DNA from 3 places in the Kitasatospora sp. NPDC040550 genome. Region 1 is predicted to be linked to each of the others. Evidence: riboswitches for the same ligand, from Rfam matches in the RefSeq annotation. Region 1 holds a riboswitch; each other region holds the start of a gene.
What was found. Region 1 has a riboswitch for cyclic di-AMP ahead of ACZ58X_RS31675 (M23 family metallopeptidase). Riboswitches for the same ligand answer to the same signal wherever they lie in the genome.
Positions count from the first base shown of each region.

Region 2: another riboswitch for cyclic di-AMP. It lies ahead of ACZ58X_RS15205 (transglycosylase family protein); the one in region 1 lies ahead of ACZ58X_RS31675 (M23 family metallopeptidase).
Region 3: another riboswitch for cyclic di-AMP. It lies ahead of ACZ58X_RS21835 (NlpC/P60 family protein); the one in region 1 lies ahead of ACZ58X_RS31675 (M23 family metallopeptidase).

Region 1 covers NZ_JBVIWC010000026.1:126,166-133,641, reverse strand. The annotation lists gene ACZ58X_RS31690 (sensor domain-containing protein) at 66-803, opposite strand; gene ACZ58X_RS31685 (GNAT family N-acetyltransferase) at 917-1,513, opposite strand; gene ACZ58X_RS31680 (hypothetical protein) at 1,556-2,515, shown strand; gene ACZ58X_RS31675 (M23 family metallopeptidase) at 2,571-3,395, opposite strand; cyclic di-AMP (ydaO/yuaA leader) riboswitch at 3,408-3,566, opposite strand; gene ACZ58X_RS31670 (YiaA/YiaB family inner membrane protein) at 3,763-4,053, shown strand; gene ACZ58X_RS31665 (alpha/beta fold hydrolase) at 4,207-5,031, shown strand; gene ACZ58X_RS31660 (TetR/AcrR family transcriptional regulator) at 5,061-5,639, shown strand; gene ACZ58X_RS31655 (PP2C family protein-serine/threonine phosphatase) at 6,043-7,155, shown strand; gene ACZ58X_RS31650 (SpoIIE family protein phosphatase) at 7,210-7,476, shown strand, end outside.
Region 2 covers NZ_JBVIWC010000008.1:289,663-297,138, forward strand. The annotation lists gene mfd (transcription-repair coupling factor) at 1-232, shown strand, start outside; gene ACZ58X_RS15190 (nucleoside triphosphate pyrophosphohydrolase) at 359-1,396, shown strand; gene ACZ58X_RS15195 (SDR family NAD(P)-dependent oxidoreductase) at 1,407-1,832, opposite strand; gene ACZ58X_RS15200 (cytochrome P450 family protein) at 2,135-3,451, shown strand; cyclic di-AMP (ydaO/yuaA leader) riboswitch at 3,662-3,832, shown strand; gene ACZ58X_RS15205 (transglycosylase family protein) at 3,834-4,616, shown strand; gene eno (phosphopyruvate hydratase) at 4,885-6,171, shown strand; gene ACZ58X_RS15215 (FtsB family cell division protein) at 6,335-6,808, shown strand; partial or broken gene ACZ58X_RS15220 (DUF501 domain-containing protein) at 6,780-7,307, shown strand; gene ACZ58X_RS15225 (Ppx/GppA phosphatase family protein) at 7,466-7,476, shown strand, end outside.
Region 3 covers NZ_JBVIWC010000014.1:154,235-161,710, forward strand. The annotation lists gene ACZ58X_RS21820 (glycosyltransferase 87 family protein) at 1-230, shown strand, start outside; gene ACZ58X_RS21825 (hypothetical protein) at 264-1,406, opposite strand; gene ACZ58X_RS21830 (C40 family peptidase) at 1,460-2,506, opposite strand; gene ACZ58X_RS21835 (NlpC/P60 family protein) at 2,734-3,846, opposite strand; cyclic di-AMP (ydaO/yuaA leader) riboswitch at 3,858-4,013, opposite strand; gene ACZ58X_RS21840 (C40 family peptidase) at 4,352-5,386, opposite strand; gene ACZ58X_RS21845 (NYN domain-containing protein) at 5,586-6,887, opposite strand; gene ACZ58X_RS21850 (hypothetical protein) at 7,176-7,439, opposite strand.

The sequences.
Region 1 (7,476 bases):
CGGGGCGGGAGCGGGGCAGGGACGGGGCAGGAGCGGGAGTACGTGGGAGGTGCGAGGGCCGGGCCTCAGCGGCCGAGCAGCCCCCGGGCGGCGACCCGGTTGACGTTGGTCAGGCCGCGGACCAGCCGCGCGGTGAGGAAGATCAGCAGCACCCCGATCGCCGAGAACGCGGCGATCTGCCAGGCGCCCTCCACGTAGTAGGCGTGCCGGACGTGGTGGCTGTCGGTGAAGTCGAACAGCTGGTACCCGCGCCAGGAGGTGTAGCGCGGGAAGACCCAGTGGTAGAGCGGGTAGAGCGCCATCGCCCAGCCGAGCACCAGGAACGTCAGCGTGAGGCAGAAGCTGAACACCGCCCAGGGGAACATCACCACCTGGTACAGCACGGCCTTCCAGCCCGCCCCGTCGGCCATCCGGGCGGTGATCGAGCCCCAGCTGCCCGGGCGCACCTGGCGCACCGGCGCCGGGCCGGGCACGTCCAGCGCGAGCATCCCGCGGACCCGGGCCCGCTCGGCCCGGCCGAAGCCCCGGGCGGTGCTGGTCAGGGCGGCCAGCACCGGCAGGCCGAGGACGGTGACGAAGGTGCCGACGCCGAGGCAGAACAGGACGATCGCGACGGCGAAGCCGACGATCGCGACCGGCAGCCCGGTGAGCGCGTAGCCGACCTCGCGGTAGTAGTGCCCGGAGAACGGCGCCCGCCAGAAGCCGGGCGGCTCCTCGGTGCGACGGGCCCGGGCCGGGCGGGCCCCGTCGTCGCCGTAACCGTCCGGGGCGTCCCACCCCTGACCCAGCGTGCTGCTGCTCATGTCCCGGTCCCCGGCCCCTCGTCGTCCTGGTCTTCCGTACTCGCTGACGTGATCCAGTCTGGCCCGGGCGCGGCCCGGCAAACATCCGGCCGCCCGGCGGATCCGGGGTGGGGTTAACCCCCCTGCGGTGGGCCGGGCGGGCCGGGCGGGCCGGACCACTCGTCGGCGAGCAACGCGTACCGGTACGAGTCGCGCCAGGCGCCGCCCTTGAACAGGTCGTGCCGGACGCGCCCCTCCGGCTGGAAGCCGAGCCGGGTGAGCACCTTGGCCGAGGCCGTGTTCTCCACGTCGACCCGGGCGGCCAGCCGGTGCAGGCCGAGCGCCCCGAAGGAGAGCGCGCAGAGCAGTCCGGCGATCTCGCCCGCGTAGCCGCGGCCCCACACCGGGCGGCTCAGCACGTAGCCGAGGTGCGCCGAGCGGTACGCGCCGAGGGTGAGAGCGGCGTGCGCGACCGGCAGCGCGTCCTCCGGGTCCTCGGCGTCCTCGCGCCGGACGACGGCGAGCCGGTAGACGCCCCGCTCCTCGGCCATCGCCTCCTCCAGGTAGAGCTCGAGCTGGTCGGCGCAGGTCTCGCGGTCGCGCGGCTCGAAGGGGAGGTAGCGGGTCACCTCCGGGTCGCCGTACAGCGCGTGCAGCGCGTCCACCTCCTCCGGGGTGTGGCGGTACTCGCGGAGGGCGAGCCTGGGGCCGGTGAGGCGTACGGGGACCATGGCTGCCGACCCTACCGGCGTCCGGCGGCTACCGTTCGGAACATGAACGACGAAGACCTGCGGCTCGCCCCGCGCACCAGGGCCGCCGACCTGCTCGCCTGGGCGGCCGGCCAGGACCGCGCGCCGGTGGCCGAAGCGCCGCTGCGCGCGGTGCTGGCGCTGCTGGAGCTGGGCGGGGGCAGGATGCACGACGGCTGGCCCGAACTCACCTCCGACCAGGTGGAGCACCTGCTGTACGAGCGGCTCCACCTCTACGTCCAACCCACGCCGGAGCAGGACCCGCTCGCCTACGGCGAGGCCGTACGGCTGCTGGTCGACCACCAGCGGGCCGCGAAGCGGCTCAACGCCAAGCGCCAGGAGCGGCTGCACGCCGAGGCCGAGTGGCAGGGCGAGGTCGCGGCCGGGCTGCTGCGCCGCGCCGACCTGGTGACCTGGCCCCGGCTGTACGCGCTGCTGCTGCACGCCCACGGGGTGGACGTGACGGACCCGGCGGCCGTCCGGGACTGGCTGGCCGGCTTCGCCGCGCTCGACGAGGAGCAGCGGCTGGCCGGGTACGAGGCACTGACGCCGACCGGCTGGCTGGACGAACCGGACGGGCTGGGCTGGGGGCCGGGCCGGGTGCTGTCCGTCGGCATGGCCACCGACGGCGCGCGGCTGCTGCTGGAGCAGGGCCTGATGCGGCGCAGCTACCGCAACCTGGCCGAGCTGAACGCGCTGGGGCGCCCGATGCCGGACGAACTGGCCGGTGGCTTCGAGGAGTTCGAGGTGGCGGCGGCCGAGGCGGCACTCGACCTGCTCGGCGAATGGACGGTGCCCGGGCTGCCGCGCCTGCTGGTGGAGGAGTTCCCGGAGCTCGCGCCGGAGCCGGGGGCGGCCGAGATCGACGCCTACCTGGCGCAGCTGCCCGCGGACGAGGAGGAGGAGCTGGAGCCGCAGGAACCGGAGCGGCCGGAACAGGTCGAGCAGGAGCGGGACGAGCAGGAGCCGCAGGGCCAGGAGTGAGCTGACGCGGCAGGGCCCCGGGCGCGCCGCCCGGGGCCCTGCCGCGTCATCGGTCCTACGGGGTGAGGCCGCGCTGCTGGAGCCAGGTCTCCGGGTCGACCGGGGCGCCGCCGCCGGGGCGGACCTCCAGGTGCAGGTGCGGTCCGGTGACGTTGCCGGTCGCGCCGACCTTGCCGATCTGCTGGCCCGCGGTGACCTTGCCGGAGCCCTTGATGATCGAGGAGAGGTGGCAGTACCAGATCTCGGTGCCGTCGGGCAGGGTCTCGACGATCCGGTAGCCGTACGAGCCGGACCAGCCGGCCGAGGTGACGGTGCCCTGGCCGACGGCGTAGACCGCGGTGCCGGTGTCGGCGGCGAAGTCCAGGCCGGTGTGCAGGTGGGCCCAGTAGCGGGCGCTCTGGCCGTAGTGGGCGGAGAGGTTGTAGTCCTTCACCGGCAGGGTGAGGGCGGCGGCCTTGGCCCGCTCGGCCTCCTCGGCGGCACGCTTGGCCTCCGCCTCCTTGGCGGCGGCCTTGGCCTCGGCCTCCTGGGCGGCCTGGACCCGGGCGCCCTCCTCGGCGGCGGTGCGCTGGCTGTCGGCCTGCTGCTGGATCCGGGCGGCGAGCGCGAGGCCGGGGTCGGCGGCCAGGGCGACCGGCGCCTCGTCCGGGGCCTCGACGGCGGGTGCGGCGGCCGGGGTCGCGGAGGCGAAGCCGGTGGCGCCCAGGGTGGCGGCGACGGCGGTGACGCCGAGCAGCGGGGAGGCCCCGCGGGTCTGACGCGGCATCCGGTGGCGGTTGGCCTCGGCCTCCGGGGCGAAGGCCTCCGGGCCGGGGTGGTCGAGGAGCTGGGTACCGGCTGCGGGGCCGGCCGGGTGTGCCGGGGTGTGCGTCGACGCCACGGAGGCGCGCTCCTTTCCTTCCTTCGCGCCTACCGGGTTAGCTGACGGGTTCGGAGCAGGAAGGTCTCCTACGGCCGGGCCTGAGCCCCGCCGATTCACCCCAAGGAACGTGGTTCCCCGGCTCCCTGACCTGCCCGGAGGCCGGTCGGCGGGATTAGGCGACGGCGCACGGTGCCGTCTGGGTACGGCGTTGACGACCGCGCTGCGTTATCAGACGTTAATCCTAGGACGCTCTGATTCCAAGCCATCCGCCCGGGGCCACTGTGGAACAGGTGATCGGACGTCAACGAACGACCCCTCAGCCGCCAGGCCCATCTGAGTACTCCTACTCATGTGCGACCCGGCCGCCCCGCTGCATCCTGGCGCCATGAACGCACCGATGCAGTCACGGACCACGGCCGCGTACTTCGTCCAGGCCGTCCTCTCCTTCGGCATCTCCGGCACCGCCCTCGCCGCCGGGATCGCCTACCTGCCGGTCGGCGGCTGGACCCGGGCCTTCCTCGGGATCGGCTTCCTCTACACCGTCACCTCCTCGTTCACGCTGGCCAAGGTGGTCCGGGACCGGCAGGAGTCCTCGGACACCGTCGCCCGGGTCGACCAGGCCCGGCTGGAGAAGCTGCTCAGCGAGCACGACCCCTTCCGGGTCGAGGGGACCTGAACGCCGAGGGGGCCTGAACACCGAGGCGCCCTGAACGCCGAGGGGGCCTGAACGGGGGGCGCCCTCGCTGTCGGCCGGATGCTTGACGGCTAAGGCTATTAGCCTTAGCTTTATGGCTACAGGCAGAAACGAGCGAGCCGGCGGAGGCCCACCATGAACGGCACCAGCACCCCGAGCACCCAGTACCTCGACCTCCCCGGCGGCCGCCTCGCGTACGACGACACCCGGCAGGGCGACGGCACCCCCGTCGTCCTCCTCCCCGGCATGCTCGACTCCCGCCACGCCTACCGGCACCTGCACCCGCTGCTCACCACCGCCGGCCACCGGGTCATCACCATGGACCTGCGCGGCTTCGGCGACTCCTCGATCGTCTGGGACGACTACGGCCCCGCCGCCGTCGCCACCGACGTCCTCGCCCTGCTCGACCACCTCGGCATCGAACGGGCCGTCCTGGTCGGGCAGTCCTACACCGGGGCGACGGTCGTCAAGGTCGCCGGCGACGCACCCCAGCGGGTCGCCGGGATCGCCCTGATCGACGCCTTCGTCGAACACCGCTCCAACGCCCTCATGCAGGGCGTCATGGTCGTCATGGGCGCCGCCATGGTCCGGTGGCCCGGCGTCTGGGGCTTCTACCTGCGCAAGATGGCCTACCCCGGCCCCCGCCCCGCCGACCTCGACCGCTACGTCGACGGACTCGTCGCCGCCCTGCGCACCCCCGGCCGGCGGACCGCCACCCGCGGCCACGTCACCGGCGACTCCGCGCCCGTGGGCTGGTGCGCGGCCGTCCGCTGCCCGGCCCTCGTCCTCATGGGCAGCAAGGACCCCGACTTCCCGAAGCCCGAGGCCGTCGCCGACCTCCAGGCCGAGAAGCTCGGCGCCCGCAAGGTGATGATCGAAGGGTCCGGGCACTACCCGATGGCCGACAACCCGCAGGCCGTCGCCGACGCCCTGCTGCCCTTCCTCGCCGAACTCGCCTGAACCCCGCCCGCACGGAGACGACGAAACCCATGCCCCGCGTAGGACTGACCCCCGACCAGGTCGTCGACCACGCCCTCGCCCTCATCGACGACCAGGGCGGAGAAGCCCTCACCCTCGCCTCGGTCGCCACCCGGGCCGGCGTCGCCACCCCCTCGCTGTACAAGCACGTCAGCGGCGGACTCGGCGAACTACGGCGGCTCATCGCCGTCCGGGTCACCGAAGAACTCGCCGACCGGCTCGCGGACTCCGCCGTCGGCCGCAGCGGGGACGACGCCGTCACCGCCGTCCTGCGCGCCTACCAGGCCTACGCCACCGCACACCCCCACCGCTACGCGGCCCTCCCCCAGGCGCCCCAGCCCGACGACGACCTCACCCGCGCCGCCACCCGGCTCGTCGGCGTCATCATCGCCGTCCTCCGCGGCTACGGCCTCGACGGCCCCGAAGCCATCCACGCCGCCCGCACCGTCCGCTCCCTCGCCCACGGCTTCGCCTCCCTCTCCATCGCCGGCGCCTTCCAACTCGCCGAGGACCTCACCACCACCCACGACCGCCTCGTCACCACCCTCACCACCGCCCTCCGCACCTGGCCCGGCACAGCCACCGCCTAGCCACCCCGGGCAGCACCCGGGCAGCACCCGGGCCACGCGCGGGCCGCGCGCCTCGGGGCGCGGAGGGCCGCGGCGGCATCGGTGGGCGCACGAGAAGTCGGACCCACCGACTTCTGGTGATCGCAGGCCAAGAACGGCCGGAGCGCAGCAGCAGGCAGATCGGGTGCAGGAGAAGGGCCGTGGGGCGGCGGGCACGGGCGAGTGGGCACCGCCCCGAGGGGGCTGAGCACGGGAAGTCGGGGCGGCCGGCTTCCCGTGCGCGGGAAGGTGCGGGAGCTGGGCCCCGGGTGGGCGCCGGGCCGAGGGGGCCGGGCCGGGTGGGGGTGGGAGGGGAGGGGCTAGTGTGACCGGGCTGACTGGTGGTCATGACAGAGGACCGCCCACGCCTTCGCGGAGGTCCCGGGTGCCCGCACTGATAGCGAGGGTGCGGCGGTGGTACGGCCGGCTGCTGGACGGGGACGTCCGGGCCGGGCGGGTGGCGCTGGGGGTGCTGCTCGGGGTGACGGTGGTGCTGGGGGTGCTGCCGGTCCTGTTGCCGTACGGGTGGCCGCCGTCGGCGCTGGTGCTGCCGGTGGTGGGTGGCGGGTTGGTGCTGCGGCGCGGGCAGTTGCGGGTGCTGGTGTGCGCGGCGCTGGCGGGCGGTCTGCTGGGGGCGGTGGTGCAGGACCCGCACGGGGTGCGGCTGGGGGTGACGGTGGTGGTGGCGGCGACGGGGGCGACGGTGCTGACCGCGAACCGGTTCCGGGACCGGCTGGGGCTGCGCGGCACCCAGGGCGATTCGATGCTGCTGGAGCTGGCGGAGCACAACCGGGCCCTGGCCCGGCTGCCGGAGCGGCTGCTGGACTGGCACTTCGACAGCGCGCTGGCCCCGGCGGGGGGCGCGTCGTTCTCCGGGGACTTCCTGCTGTGCGCCCACCGGCCGGAGGAGGACCTGCTGGAACTGGTGCTGGTGGACGTGTCGGGCAAGGGCAGTCGGGCGGCGGCCCGGTCGACGCACCTGTCGGGGGCGTTCGCGATGCTGCTGGGCCGGGTGCCGCCGGAGGCGTTCCTGCCGGCGGCCAACGACCACCTGGTGCGGATGGGCTGGGAGGACCACTTCGCCACGGCCGTGCACCTGGCGCTGCACCCGGCGACGGGCCGCTACCGCCTGTTCAACGCGGGCCATCCGCCGCCGGTGCGGTTCTGCCGCCGGTCGGGCTGGGTGCCGTCGGAGCACGGCGGTCCGGCGCTGGGGCTGGTGCCGGGGGCGCCGTACCCGGGGGTGTCGGGGCGGCTGGCGTACGGGGATTCGCTGCTGCTGTTCAGCGACGGTCTGGTGGAGGTACCGGGCCGGGACCTGGACGAGGGGGTGGGCCGGCTGTTGGCGGCGGCCGAGCCGGAGGTGCGGACGCACCGGACGCAGCAGCAGCTGGTGCGGGGTGCGGCCGGGCGGCTGGTGCGCACGGTGGCGCAGGACGTGGCGGACGACCGGACGCTGGTGCTGGTGCGACGGCTGGGCACGGCCGCGACCGGATGAGGCTCCCGGGTCGGACTCCGGCCACCGACTGTGGAAATGGGGTATGAAGATTCAGTGCCCATCCCCGAGGACGAGAGCCGGACGCCGGCCGGCAGCCCGGCCGCCCGCAGCCCGATGCGCTGCGTGCGCCTGCTGCTCGGCTGCACCAGCGCCGCCGAGCTGCTCGGCACCGTCCTCGCCGAGGGCCCGAACTGGATCACCGGCGAGGGCTCCGCGCTGTACCTGCTGGACCCCGCCGGGATGCTCCGGCTGACCGCCTCGCACGGGCTGCCGGACTGGGCGCACGAGCGCTACGGCCTGGTCGACCCGGCCGGCGAGCTG
Region 2 (7,476 bases), on a different contig from region 1:
CCAGGGCTCCAACGTCCGCTTCGGCCCGGTGGAGCTGCGGGAGTCCCAGCAGCTGCGGCTGAACCGGCTCTACCCGCGCAGCCAGGTCAAGGCGGCGGCCCAGCAGCTCCTGGTGCCCCGGCCGAGCACCGGCCGGATCGGCGGCAAGCCGCTGGTCGGGCGCGAACTGCTCGGCTGGTGCACCGAGTTCCTGTCGGCGATGTTCGACGATCTGGCGGGGACGAAGAAGTAGCGCCCAGGCGGCCGTCCACGGCGGTTCACGGCGGTTCACGGCGGTTCCGGGCCCGGCCCGGGACCGCCGTTCGGCTGCCGGGCACCGGCAGGGGCCCGGGGCGCCCGCGGCGGGTAGGTTCGAGGGGTGACGACGAATGGTGTGCCGACGGACGCTCCGGGCGCGAAGTTGATCCTGCTGACCACCACCCACCGGGTGGCCCCCGGCCTGCTGGCGTGGCCGGCCTGGGAGGCGCTGCGGTCGGCCGGGCGGGTGCTGGTGGGGGACGAGGGGCATCCGCAGCTGGCGGCGGTGCGGCAGGCCGGGGTGGCGGTGGAGGTGGTGCCGGCCGGGTCGGCGCCGGCGCTGGCCCGGCTGCTCACCGGGCAGCCCGCCGGGGCGGGGCCGACGGTCTGGCTGGGCGGCCCGGACGGGGACCCGGGGCTGACGGACGCGCTGGCCCGGCTCGCGGTGGAGCACGCCGGGGAGGTGCCGGAGATCGAGGTGCTGCCCGGCTCGTACGACCTGCCGGGTGCGCGGCTGCTGGACCTCGCCTCGGTGATGGACCGGCTGCGCTCGCCGGGCGGCTGCCCGTGGGACGCCGAGCAGACCCACGAGAGCCTGGTGAAGTACCTGGTCGAGGAGGCCTACGAGCTGGTCGAGGCGATCGAGCAGGGGGACCGGGACGCGCTGCGCGAGGAACTGGGCGACGTCCTGCTGCAGGTGTTCTTCCACGCCCGGATCGCCGAGGAGCACCCGACCGGGCCGTTCACCGTCGACGACGTGGCCGGGGACATCGTGGACAAGCTGGTGTACCGGCACCCGCACGTGTTCGGGGACGTCGAGGCCGGCGGCGCCGCCGAGGTGGAGGCGAACTGGGAGCAGTTGAAGGCGGCCGAGAAGGCGGACCGGGAGTCCGTCCTGGACGGCGTGCCGGCCGGGCTGCCGGCGCTGGCGTACGCGGCGAAGCTGGTGTCCCGGGTGCGCCGGGCGGGCTTCGCGGCGGTGCCGGACGAGCCGTACGAGCTGCCGCGCGAGCTGACCGCGGAGTCGGCGGGCCGGCTGCTGCTGGCGGTGGCCCAGCGGGCGCACGACGCCGGGGTGGACGTGGACGCGGCGCTGCGCTCGGCCGCGCGCGGCTACCGGGACGCGGTGCGCGCGGCCGAGGGGCTCGAACCGGAGTAGCGCAGGCGGCTCAGGCCGCCGTGGCGGTGCGCTCCGAGGCGGACCGCTGCGGCGGGACGAGCTCGCCGATCGCCTCGCCGATCAGGACGACCAGTTCGGCGAGGCGCTCCAGGTCGAGGTGGGCGGGCAGGTCGGCGAGGGAGACGATCCGCTCGCCCTTCGGGCCCGCCACGCAGAAGAGGTCGATCGGCCCGAAGTGCTTCTCGGCGGTGTCGACCAGGGCGGCGACGTCGCTGGGCCGGCGGATGTCGCCGGAGACGCCGACCACGGGGCAGCCCGGCCGGTCGAGTTCGGAGGCGAGGTCCTCGGCGATGCCGACATGGGTGTCGGCGATCAGCATCCCGGCGGCGCCGGCCGCGGCGAACCGGCGGGCGAGGTCGGCCCCCGAACCGCCCGCGAGTACCGCGATGACGACGACTGCTCCGCTGACCGTCATTGGTCCAGCTCCTCCCTGCGGGCGACACCGCACCGGCGCCCGCGCGTACTTCGGAGGATCGTAGGCACGTCCTGACCCTCCGCAACAGGGATTACCCCGCAGGTGACCAGGCTCACGCCTGCCGCCCGGCCAAGAGCTGGCCAAGGCCTGTCCGCACACCGTCCACGGGCCGTCCACGGAGTGTCGGCGTGCCGCTCGCGCGCCGGTCACGGGCGGTTCGCGCGCCGGTGACCTCCGGGCGGTCGCGGGGACGCGGGCGCCGGCGGTCCGGACCCGTCCGGTCCAGCGGTTACGGTCGACCCATGCCAGCTCAGCCCGAGGGCGCCCAGCCCGCCGCCCAGCCCGACCCGCAGCTCTTCACCTGGGAGTTCGCCGCCGACCCGTACCCCGCCTACGCCTGGCTGCGCGAGCACGCCCCGGTGCACCGCACCACGCTGCCGAGCGGGGTGGAGGCCTGGCTGGTGACGCGCTACGCGGACGCCCGGCAGGCGCTCGCGGACGGCCGGCTGTCGAAGAACCCGGCGCACCACAGCGAGCAGGCGCACCGCACCGGCCGGGTGGGCATCCCGGGGGAGCGGCAGGCGGACCTGATGACCCACCTGCTGAACATCGACCCGCCGGACCACACCCGGCTGCGCCGCCTGGTGTCGAAGGCGTTCACCCCGCGCCGGGTGGCCGAGTTCGAGCCGCGGGTGCAGCAGCTGACCGACCGGCTGATCGACGGCTTCGCGCAGCGCGGTTCGGCCGACCTCATCCACGAGTTCGCCTTCCCGCTCCCCATCTACGCGATCTGCGACCTGCTCGGCGTGCCGGCCGAGGACCAGGACGACTTCCGCGACTGGGCCGGAATGATGCTGCGGCACACGAAGCCGGGACACGGCGGCAGCCAACGCGGCGGCGTGGGCCGGGCGGTGAAGCGGATGCGGGCGTACCTGCTGGAGCTGATCCACCGCAAGCGGGCGGACCTCGGGGACGACCTGATCTCCGGCCTGATCCGGGCGAGCGACCACGGCGAGCACCTGACCGAGAACGAGGCCGCCGCGATGGCCTTCATCCTCCTCTTCGCCGGGTTCGAGACGACGGTGAACCTGATCGGCAACGGGACGTACGCGCTGCTGCGCAATCCCGGGCAGCGGGCCCTGCTGCAGGAGTCGGTGGCCCGCGGCGAGACCGCGCTGCTGGAGACCGGGATCGAGGAACTCCTGCGCTACGACGGGCCGGTGGAGCTGGCGACCTGGCGGTTCGCGACCCGTCCGCTGACCATCGGCGGGGTGGAGATCCCGGTCGGTGATCCGGTGCTGGTGGTGCTGGCGGCGGCGGACCGCGATCCGGCCAGGTTCTCCGACGAGAACACCCTCGACCTGGCCCGGAGCGACAACCCGCACCTGGGGTTCGGGCACGGCATCCACTACTGCATCGGCGCCCCGCTGGCCCGGTTGGAGGGGCGGTCCGCGCTGGCCACGCTGCTTTCCCGGCTGCCCGACCTGCGACTGGCCGAAAGCCCGGAGAATCTGCGCTGGCGGGGTGGCCTGATCATGCGTGGATTGCGCGAACTTCCGGTCGAATTCAGTCCGGAGCTCCGGTCGCCGCACGGCGTTCCTGAGCCGGCGACACGCTGACGAGGCATCCGGAACCGGCCACCGGCGGCGGTATGAACGCCCATCAAACCGGACAAAGCCCCGCCGTTGGTAGGCGATCGAACACGGGCCGTAATTCTTGTGTGATGTCGGTGATATGAGCTTGTGATTCGTCTGAGGATCTGTCTAGTCTCCGTGGAGTTCGCAGCTGCGGACCTCGTGCGCGGGACGCCGAATCCTGCCCGCCGCGTCACGGGAAACCGACCAGAACCCTGGGCAGGGGCGGGGGAACCAGGTTTGTTGCCGTTCCTCCACGGCTTGGGGTGAAGCCGCCCGCGCGGATTCGATTCCGCAGACGGCGGCCGGGCCACCTCCCGGTCCGAACCCGACAGCTCACCTCGCAGGCGTGCGGAGAGGGACCTTCATGCTGTTCGTTGGAACTGGCCGTCATCGTCGTCGCACCCAGGCCGAGAAGGCCATCGCCGTCGCCGGTGTGGCCGGCGTCGGACTCGCACTGCCGCTCCTCACCGCCACCGGCGCCTCCGCCGCCCCGGCCTCCGTCTGGGACTCCGTCGCCCAGTGCGAGAGCGGCGGCGACTGGAGCATCAACACCGGCAACGGCTTCTCCGGCGGCCTCCAGTTCACCTCCAGCACCTGGAAGGCGTACGGCGGCACCGCGTACGCGGCGCAGGCCAACCAGGCCAGCAAGGCGCAGCAGATCGCGGTCGCCGAGAAGGTCCTCGCCTCGCAGGGCCCCGGCGCCTGGCCGGTCTGCTCCAAGAAGGCCGGCCTGAGCAAGGGCGGCGCCCCGGCCGAGGTGGACACCTCCTCGGACGCCAAGCCGCAGAAGCAGCAGGCCCAGAAGCAGGCGCCCAAGCAGCAGGCCCCCAAGGCCGCCGCGAAGCCCGCCCAGCCGAAGCCGGTCCAGCAGTACGCGCCGAAGCACGCCGCGCCGAAGCAGGCCGAGAAGCCCGCCGACCCGTCGGCGCAGCAGTACGCCCCCAAGCACGCCGCCCCGCGGGCCGCCCAGGCCCCGGCCGCCACGACCGGCCACGACTACACCGTGCGGGACGGCGACACCCTGTCGGGCATCGCCACCGCCCAGGGCGTGTCCGGCGGCTGGCAGGCGCTGTACGACGGCAACCGCGGCACGGTCGGCGGAAACCCGGACCTGATCGTGCCCGGCCAGGTCCTGCACCTGGGCTGAGCCGGACCGTTCCACGGCGGACGACACGCTGGACACGGAGGGGGCCGCGCCCGGCGGCCCCCTCCGTCCGCGTCCGCCCGCCCCGGTGGGACGCACCGGGACGAGCAGGTGAACTACCGGTGGGTAGCCGGGCCACACGGTGAGACGCAGCCCAGGCGGACGTGGCCCCGGGAGCCCGGGCGGTTAGGCTCTGGTCGTAACGACTCCGCAATCGTCCGGCCGGCAGCACCACCCGCGGCCGGACCCTGCTTCCGCAAGGAGATGCTTCGTGCCGTCCATCGATGTCGTCGTAGCCCGTGAAATCCTCGACTCCCGCGGCAACCCCACGGTCGAGGTCGAGGTCGGCCTCGACGACGGCAGCACGGGTCGTGCCGCTGTTCCGTCGGGTGCCTCGACCGGCGCCTTCGAGGCGCTCGAACTGCGCGACGGCGACAAGAACCGCTACTTCGGCAAGGGCGTGGAGAAGGCCGTCCTGGCCGTCATCGAGCAGATCGGCCCCGAGCTGGTCGGCTACGACGCCACCGAGCAGCGCCTGATCGACCAGGCCATGCTCGACCTGGACGCCACCCCGGACAAGTCCTCGCTCGGCGCCAACGCCATCCTGGGCGTCTCGCTGGCCGTCGCGCACGCCGCCTCCGAGGCCAGCGACCTGCCGCTGTTCCGCTACCTGGGCGGCCCGAACGCCCACGTCCTGCCGGTCCCGATGATGAACATCCTCAACGGCGGCTCGCACGCGGACTCCAACGTCGACATCCAGGAGTTCATGATCGCTCCGATCGGCGCGGAGTCCTTCTCCGAGGCCGTCCGCTGGGGCGTCGAGGTCTACCACACCCTCAAGGGCGTGTTGAAGGAGCGCGGCCTGTCCACCGGCCTCGGCGACGAGGGCGGCTTCGCGCCGAACCTGGACAGCAACCGCGAGGCCCTGGACCTCATCACCGAGGCCATCCAGAAGGCCGGCTACGTGCCCGGCCGCGACATCGCGCTGGCCCTGGACGTCGCCGCCTCCGAGTTCTTCCAGGACGGCGCCTACCAGTTCGAGGGCAAGGCCCTGTCGGCCGCCGAGCTCATCGAGTACTACGCCGAGCTGGTCGCCTCCTACCCGCTGGTCTCCATCGAGGACCCGCTGGACGAGTCGGACTGGGACGGCTGGAAGGCCATGACCGTCAAGCTGGGCGACAAGGTCCAGCTGGTCGGCGACGACCTGTTCGTCACCAACCCGGCCCGCCTGGCCAAGGGCATCGAGACCGGCACCGCCAACGCGCTGCTGGTGAAGGTGAACCAGATCGGCTCGCTGACCGAGACCCTGGACGCCGTCGAGCTGGCCCAGCGCAACGGCTACCGCTGCATGATGTCGCACCGCTCCGGCGAGACCGAGGACGTCACCATCGCCGACCTGGCCGTCGCCACCAACTGCGGCCAGATCAAGACCGGTGCCCCGGCCCGCTCCGAGCGCGTCGCCAAGTACAACCAGCTGCTGCGCATCGAGGAGATCCTCGACGACGCCGCCGAGTACGCCGGCCGCGGCGCCTTCCCGCGGTTCAAGCACGAGGGCTGAGCACGCCCGGGCCGGGCGACGTCCGGCCCGGCCGCCGGGGGCCCGAGGCCCCCGGTAGCGCACGCCTGACCGGTGCCCCGCCGCTCACCCCGTAGGGTGGACGGCGGGGCACCGTCGCGACCAGGAGGGGATACGGGAGATGGCTGGCTGGAGGATCCCGGGTTTGGCGGCCCGGCCTCGGTTCACGAGCCGGGCGACCGTCCTGGTCCTGGTGCTCTGCTCGCTGGTGGCGATCCTGGCCTACCCGACGCGGCAGTTCATCTCCCAGCGCGCCGAGATCTCCGCCCAGCGGGCGAAGGCCGACCACGCGCGCCAGCAGGTCGACCAGCTGCGCCGGGACAAGGCGCGCTGGCAGGACCCGGAGTACGTCAAGGCGCAGGCCCGCGCCCGGCTGCACTACGCGGTGCCGGGGGAGACCCCGTACATCGCGGTGGACCCGGCCGGTCCGGCCGCCCAGCCCTCCGCCCCGGCCGCTCCCGCCGCCGACGCGGCCGCCGGCCCGGCGAAGGCCGCCAAACCCTGGTACACCAGCATCTGGGACTCGGTGGACGCCGCCGACGCCGTCGCGCTGGCCCCCGCCGCACCCCGTCCGCTCCCCCCGTCCTCCGTTGGAGACCCCACCCCCCATGACCACTGAGAACCACCCCGCCGTCTCCGACGCCGACGTCGCGGCCATCGCCGCCCAGCTCGGCCGGGTGCCGCGCGGCTTGCGCGGCGTCGCGCACCGCTGCCCCTGCGGCAACCCCGACGTCGTGGAGACGGCCCCCCGGCTGCCGGACGGCACGCCGTTCCCGACGCTGTACTACCTGACCTGCCCCAAGGCCGCCTCGCTGATCGGCACCCTGGAGGCGGAGGGCGTGATGAAGGACCAGACGGCCCGGCTCGCCGAGGACCCGGAGCTGGCCGCCGCCTACCAGAGGGCGCACGAGGACTACATCGCCCGGCGTGACGCGATCGAGGTGCTGGAGGGCTTCCCGAGCGCCGGCGGCATGCCGGACCGGGTGAAGTGCCTGCACGTGCTGGTCGGCCACTCGCTGGCGGCCGGAGAGGGCGTCAACCCGCTCGGCGACGAGGCGATCGGCATGCTGGAGGACTGGTGGGCCAAGGGCCCGTGCGTCTCCCCGGCGGAGGTCGAGGCGGCCGGTGAGCGGGTGCTGCGCAACCGTGCCAAGGACCAGGACCACGAGGCCGTGATCGCGGCCAAGCAGCAGAAGACCGCCGAGCGGGCCGCGAAGAAGCGCGCCACCGAGGAAGGCGCGGCGGCGCAGGACGCGACGGCGGAGCAGGAGTCCGAGTGAGCACGAC
Region 3 (7,476 bases), on a different contig from region 1:
AGCCGCTCGCGGTCGCCGTGCTGGGGCTGCGCAACCTGCTGCTGCTGACCGCCGCCGTGCTCTCCGGCATCCGGCTCTGGCGCTCCACCCGTGCCGCGACGGCCCTGGCGCCCACCGTGGTGCTGGCCGAGCCCCCGGCTCTGCCGGCCGCCTCCGCCTACCCGGTCCGCCCGGGCATCGCGTACGAGCAGGACCTGCTGGACGGCATCGACCACCCGGCCGGGCGGTAGCGGCCCGCCCCAACGGCCCGGCCCTACCGGTGCCTAGCCCTTCAAGGCCTCGACCTCGGCCAGCCAGAGCCCGGTGAACTCGGCCAGTCCGACGCCCAGTTCGGCCCGCAGCAACCGGTCCGTCCGGTGCGCCCGGTCCTCGCCCGCCCCGTCGGCCGCGCCGACCGCCCGGTAGAAGGCGACCAGCCGCTGCGCCCCGTACCGGCGGGCGATCAGCTCGCAGGCCAGCCAGGACTGCTCGTAGGCCTGGGCGATGCCGTCGGCGCCCGCGGCGAAGTCCGCGTCGGCGGGCAGCGCGGTGGGCAGCTTCCCGGCGGCGACGTCCCGGGCCAGCTCGGGGGCGATCTGCCGCGGCCGCCGGCCGGAGTCCCGGTAGGCCGTCCAGTCAGCGACGCCCTCGGAAAGCCAGAGCGGGGTCCAGGCCCGGGTGTCGGCCCGGGTCGCGACGTGGGTGGCCTCGTGGGTGACGACCACCTGGCGGCCGAAGTCGCTGAGCTTCGCGAAGGCCTCGGGGTTGATCACCACCCGGTCCGCCGGGGTGTGCCGGGGAGCGCCGGGGGCGGCCACGGTGACCGCCGCCATGCCCGTCCAGCCCGCCGGGTCGGCCTCCAGCAGCCGGGCGAACTGCTGCTCGGTGGCGGGCAGTTCCAGCAGCAGCCGGCCGGGCCAGGCGTCGCCCCAGACCGCGCTGACGGCCGGCACCGCCTTGTCCCCCACCGGGACCAGTCCGGCCGGGTCGGGCCCACCGGCCAGGCCGAGCACCAGGCAGCGGGCTCCGGCGGCGGTGCGGACGGGGCCGAGGTCCCACGGCGCCGGGGGCCCGCCGGTGCCCTCCTCGTGCTCGACCCGCCAGCCGCCCTGGTCCCGGACCAGCTCGATCCGGCGCGGGTACACCACCGGGTACTCGTCGTACCCGGCGATCCGCAGCGCCAGCTCGACGGAGGCGTCCTGCCGCTCCGGCCCGGTGGGCGGCGGGAGCACCAGGTTCCGGTACGCCGCCTCGGCCCCGGTGAGCCCCGACCAGGTGGGCAGCGAGCGCGCCCGCGCCGCCAGCAGCGCGGTGACCTCGGCCTGCCGGTCGACGGCCCGCCCGCCCGGCGGCGGGGCCACCGGGGGCAGCGAGAGCTGGACCAGCCCGCCGGCCGCCAGCAGCAGCGCGCCGCGCCGGGACAGCACCCGGCGCGCGGGGTCTATCGGATGGGGGCCGTCCGGCCCGGAGGGCGTCGCGCTCAGAGCCGGACCACTCCCGAGACCGGCATCGCGTTGACGCTCTCGTACCGGACCTTGGCGCCGGGGTACGGGGCGTGCACCATCACGCCGCCGCCGGCGTACATCCCGACGTGGTGCATGTCCCGGTAGAAGATCACCAGGTCTCCCGGCCGCGCTTCGGAGAGGCTGATCCGCTGCCCGGCGTACGCCTGGGCCTGCGAGGTCCGCGGCAGGGTCACTCCGGCCTGCCGCCAGCTGTAGTACATCAGACCGGAACAGTCGAAGGCGCGCGGCCCGGTGGATCCGTAGACGTAGGGCGAGCCGACCATCCGCACCGCGGCGGCCAGCGCCGCCGCCCCGCGCTCGGAGGCGGCCGGGGCGTTGCCGAGGTCCAGCCGGTCGGTGCCGCGGGTGGCGCGCTGCTCGGCCTCCCGGGCGTCCTGGGCGACCATCCGGTTCCGCTCGACCGCGCCCAGGCTGTTGAGCAGCTTCTGCGCCGTGGCGAGGCGCTGCTGGATCTGCTGCTTGTTGTCGGCCAGCGAGCGGCGGGCCTCGTCCAGCTCGGCGAGCTTGGCGGCGGTCTCGGTGCGGCGCTGGTCGAGCCGGCGCTGACGGGTGACCAGCTCGTGCAGGGTCTCCTGCTGGCGCTCGGCGGCCTGGCCGAGGGTGCGGGCGCGGGTGAGGTAGGCCTCCGGGTCGCTGGAGAGCATCAGCTGGGCGGTCTGGGTCATCCCGCCGCCCCGGTACTCGGCCCCGGCGACCGTGGCGAGGTCCCCGCGCAGTTCGTTGAGCTGCTCCTGGGCGGCGGCGACCTCGCCCTGGAGGATCGTGGTCTCGCCCAGCAGCCGCTTCTGCGCCTCCTGCGCGGCGTTGTACTTCTCCGAGGCCTGTTCGGCCTCGTCGTACAGCTGCTCGACCTGGGCCTTGACGTCCTTGCGGTCGGGCGCCTCCGGCCCCCCGGGGGCGGCCTGGGCGCTGCCGGCGGTCGCCACGCCCAGGGCCGTGGTGGCGGCCGCGGTCAGTACCAGCGCACGGGCGAGCAGTTGGGAACGGCGGTGCACGGGCATGGCGGCAACGGCTCCAGTCCTGCGGCGCGGCCCCGCGGCCGCGCCCCGGTGGGCGGCCGTCGAGCGGGAGTCCGGTGGCAGACGTTAGCGAGTCCGGGCAAGTGAGTCCAAACCCCTACCGACCAGAATATTTGACCCCTAATCGGACACCAGGTCGAGCCGCCGGAAAAGCCGCAGGCCCGGCCCTCCGTGACGGAGGACCGGGCCCGTGAACGCGTGGGTGGGGATCAGACCCGCACGATGGAGGTCAGCGGCATGTTGGAGACGGCCTCGTAGCGCACCGACGCACCCGGCTTGGGAGCGTGCAGCACCTGGCCGTTGCCCGCGTAGATGCCGACGTGGTGGGCGTCGCCGTAGAAGATCAGCATGTCGCCGGGCTGGGCCTGGGAGATGTCCGAGCCGATCCGGGTGCCGGCGCCGGCCTGCTCCTGCGAGGTGCGCGGCAGCGACACCCCGGCCTGGTTGAACGCCCAGACCATCAGGCCGGAGCAGTCGAAGGAGCCGGGGCCGGTGGCGCCCCAGACGTACGGGCTGCCGACCTTGGTGGCGGCGGCGGCCAGCGCGGCGGCACCGTGCGAGCTGCCCGGGGCGACCTTGACCGGCGCGGCGGTGGAGCCCGAGCCGAGGTCGCCGCGGCTGCTGTCGCGCGAGGCACGGTCCGGGGTGGCCGGCTTGGCGGCGGCGGCCTTCGCGGCGGCGTCGGCGGCGGCCTTGTCCTCGGCCGCCTTGATCGCCTGGCGCTCCTGCTCGGTCAGCGTGTTGAGCAGGTCCTGGGCGGCCTTGAGCTTGTTCTGGACCTCGTCCTTGGAGGCCTTCAGCTGCTGGGTCGTGGACTCCAGCTCGCCGAGCTTGCCCTGGGCCTCGGTGCGGTCCTGGTCCAGCTTGCGCTGCTGGTCCTGCAGCTGCTTGAGCTGGTTCTTCTGGGTGCTGCCCGCCTGGTTCAGCGCGCCGGCCTGGTTGAGGAAGTTGTCCGGGCTGGAGGACAGCATCAGCTGGACCGTCGGGGATATGCCCCCGTTGCGGTACTGCTCGCCGGCGATCTCGGCCAGGCCGCCCTGGAGGTCGGTCACCTGGGCCTGCTGCCGGGCCACCTGGTCCTGGAGGCCGGAGACCTGCTTCTCCAGCTCCTGCTGCTTCTCCTGGGCGGCGTTGTACTTCTCGGTCGCCTGCTCGGCCTGCTCGTTGAGCTGGTCGACCTGCTCCTTGACCTGGTCCTTGGTCGGCTGCGGGTCGGCGTGCGCGCCGGACTGCGCGGAGAGGGCGACGGCCGCGGCGGCGAAACCGGTCAGGATCGAGACGCGGGTGCGGCTGGCGGGCTTGGGACGACGATGGGACGCCACGAAGGCGGACTCCTTCTTCCTACCTCCGCCTACCGGGTGAGCTGACGGGTTCGGGCCGGAAGCATGCCCTACGACGCCTCACCGGCCTCACCTACGGCCGACCTGGCGCCGATTCACCCCGGAGGAACGTGTGGTTCCCCGGCTCCGCTCCGCAGCGCCCCCGACTACTGGGCTCCCCTGTCGGGCAGTCGCTTCGACCTGCCCCGCTGTTTCGCGAACTCGGCGGTAACCACCGCCGCCACCCAGGCTGGGTGATCGACTGTGCGGTGGTTCGGAGCATGACCCTAGTAACTGAACCGTGATCCGTTCAAATCCTTGTCAGAAAAAAGACGGAAGATTACCCATGTTCTTTTGTGAAAATGACTGATGGTGATCACTGCCGCACGCAAAGCTGATCGACTCTCACCGTCCGGCCCACCGGGACCGCAAACCGACGCGCCACCCCCGACCGGAGGTGGCGCGGATCACAGGGCCGGAACCGGCCCCTCGGGGAGGTGCCGGTCCGTCAGATCCGGCGGATCGTGTTGATCGACATCGCGTCGGCCTTCATCACCTTCACCACGTCACCGGTGTGCGGCGCGTGGACCACCATGCCGTTGCCGATGTACATCCCGACGTGGTGCATGTCGCCGCCGTAGATCACCAGGTCGCCCGGCTGGGCGGTGGCCAGCGTCACGGCGGTCCCGATGTGGCCCTGCTCCTGCGAGGTGCGCGGCAGCGAGACGCCGGCCTGGCCGTACGCCCAGACCATCAGGCCCGAGCAGTCGAAGGTGGAGGGCCCGGTGGCGCCCCAGACGTACGGCGAGCCCTGCTTGCTCATCGCCTTGGCCACCGCCACGGCGGCGTAGCCGCTGGCCGGCGGCAGGTTGCCGAGGTCGACCCGGTCGGCGCCGCGGGAGGCGCGGTCGTCCTGCTGCTGCTGGGCCCGGAGCGCGGCCCGGTCGGCGGCGCTGAGCGAGTTCAGCAGGTCCTGGGCGGCCTTCAACTTGGTGTTGACGTCCGCCTTGGCCTGGTTGAGGTCCTTGGTGGTGGAGTCCAGGGAGGCGAGCACGGCGGCCGCCTCGGCCTTCTCCTGGTCCAGTCGGCGCTGCTGGTCGAGCAGGCCCTTGAGCGCCTCGGTCTGGGTGGTGCTGGCCTGCTGGACGCTCGACGCCTTGTCCAGGTAGCCGGACGGGTCGGAGGAGAGCATCAGCTGGACGGACGGGTCGATGCCGCCGGTGCGGTACTGCTCGCCCGCGACCTGGGCCAGGCCCACCTGGAGCTGGCCCATCTGGTCCTGGCTGCGGGCCACCTGGTCCTGGAGCTGGTCGGCCTGCTTGCGGAGCTGGTCGGAGCGCTCCTTGGCGCCGTTGTACTTCTCGGCCGCCTGCTCCTGCTCCTGCTGGAGCTGGTCGATCTGCGCCTTGACGTCACTCTTGTTCGGCTGCGGCGCGGCATGCGCGGCGACCTGGGCGGAGAGGGCGACCGCGGTCGCAGCAGCAGCGGTGAGCACGGAGACCCGCGCGCGGCTCGGCTGCTTGGGACGGCGGTGGGAGGCCAAGGGACCGGCTCCTTCTTCCATCGGACTCACCTGATCAGGTGAGATTCCGGAAAATAGGTTTGACGCCAGACCCTAGTGAAGATCTACCCGTTTTGCCACTCCCCGAAGGCGTGAACTCCGGTTCCCCCGCTGACTTCACCGGATCCGCACACCCGCGCGGACGCCCCACTGACCTGCCGTCACCGCCCCCGGCCCCGGCTCAGGGCCGGGCCAGCCGGTTCAGCAGCAGCACCGAGGCCACCGGGCGCGCACCCGCCTTCCGCACGCCCTCGGCGACCTCCCGGTCGGTGGAGACCACCACCACCGGACGGCCCTGCGGCTCGGCCCGGACCAGACGGCGGATCAGCTCGTCCGCGGTCTCGCCGGTCCGGCTGAACCGTACCCGCACCCCGCGCGGGGGCGCCATGATGACCGGTACGTCCAGGTCCTGCCCGTCGAACACACAGGTGACCTCCGCCTGGGTGCGCTGGGCCAGCATCGCCAGCCCGCCCAGCAGCCGGATCCGCTGCTGCTCCAGCGGCAGCGCCGGATACCCGGTCTTGGTCACGTTGTAGCCGTCCACCACCAGGTGCACCTGCGGGATCGCCAGCAGCTGGTCCAGCAGCGCCGGGTCGTCCTCGGCCAGGCCGCGCCGGGCCACGTCGTGCGGCGAGGCCGCCCCCGGCACCACCGCCTCCACCAGGTCCGCCGGGCGGATCTGGGAGACCGGCAGGGCCAGTTCCCGCTGCAGGCCCTGCGCCGACTGCAGCACGGTGTCCAACAGCAGCCGCAGCCGCATGTCCTCGACGCTGCGGCCCTCCCGGGCCGAGCGGCGGCCCTGCTCGACCGCGGTCTCCAGTTCGGACACCCGGTGCCGCAGCCGTCGCGCCTCGGACTCGGCCGCGCTGCGCTCCCCGGTGGCCTGCGCCCTCGCGGCCTCCAGCTCCCCGGCCACCCGCCGGGTCTCGGCCTGCGCCCGCCGGGTGTCGCTCTCCAGCGACCGCACCTTCTTGCGCAGCGACTCGGCCTCCCGCCGGACGCCCTCGAACTCCGCGCGCTGGCGGTCCAGGTCCGCGCGCGCCGCGGCCCGCACCTCGGCCAGCTCGGCCTGGAGCTTCTCCACCAGCCGGGAGGCCTCCGCCACCGCGTCCTCGGCGCCGGCCCGCTCGGCCTCCTCGCCCGCCTCGGCGACCAGTCGGCTCCAGCCGGGCGAGCGCACCAGGTAGGCGGCGGCGGCGACGTCCATCGGATCGGCGGCGCCAGGGACGGTGCCCGACTCCAGCGCCTTCACCAGGTCCGGCTGGCCCAGCCGCAGCCGCTCCGCTATCCGCACCCGGAAGGCCGGCTCGGACTCCAGCGCCGCCGCCAGCGCGGTGGCCGCGTACTTGGCCCGCCGCGCGGGGGTGAACTTGACGTACTGACGCAGGCTCTGCGGCAGCTCCCCGGGCGGCAGCCCGCCCAGCGCGTCCGAGGCCAGCCCGACCACCCGCCGGCGCACCCCCTCGGGCAGCGGCCGGTCCAGCTTCTCGGCCGCCCGCTCGGCACCCGCGTCGGCCGGGGCCGCGCCGGGGCCCTCCGGGAGGCCGGTCTCGGACGGGACCGACTCGGCGGCCGGCTCCGGTGCCGGCGCAGCGGGCTGGAGCCCCTGCGCTTCGCCGGGCTCCCTCGCTGCGTCCACCACGTCCTCGGCTCCGATCTGGTCCAGCGGGTGCGGCCGCGGCCGCCCCTGTCGTCACGCTCCGTGCGTCTTGTCTGTATTGTCCCGTGCGGTGGACGGCGGCGTCGCGCGCCGCCCACCGCACCGGAGGGGTCAGCCCTGCGCGGCGGGGGCCTCCACGCCCTCGGCGCCGGGACGGGCCACCAGCTCGACCTGGTCCACCGCGTTGCACCAGCGGCAGCGCACCGACTCCACGGTCTCGCTGTGCACCTCGGTCTCCTCGACCCGGGATTCGCCGGCCAGGTCGAAGTGCAGGAACTCGGTCACCCGCGCGGAGCGGGTCACGTCGAAGCGGGTGAGGTTGCCGCACAGCGTGCAGCGCCAGCGCGTCTCGGCGGTCAGAGCGGGGACGGTCATCGGGGGTCCTCTCGGCTGGTCCCTGGGCGGGCTGGGC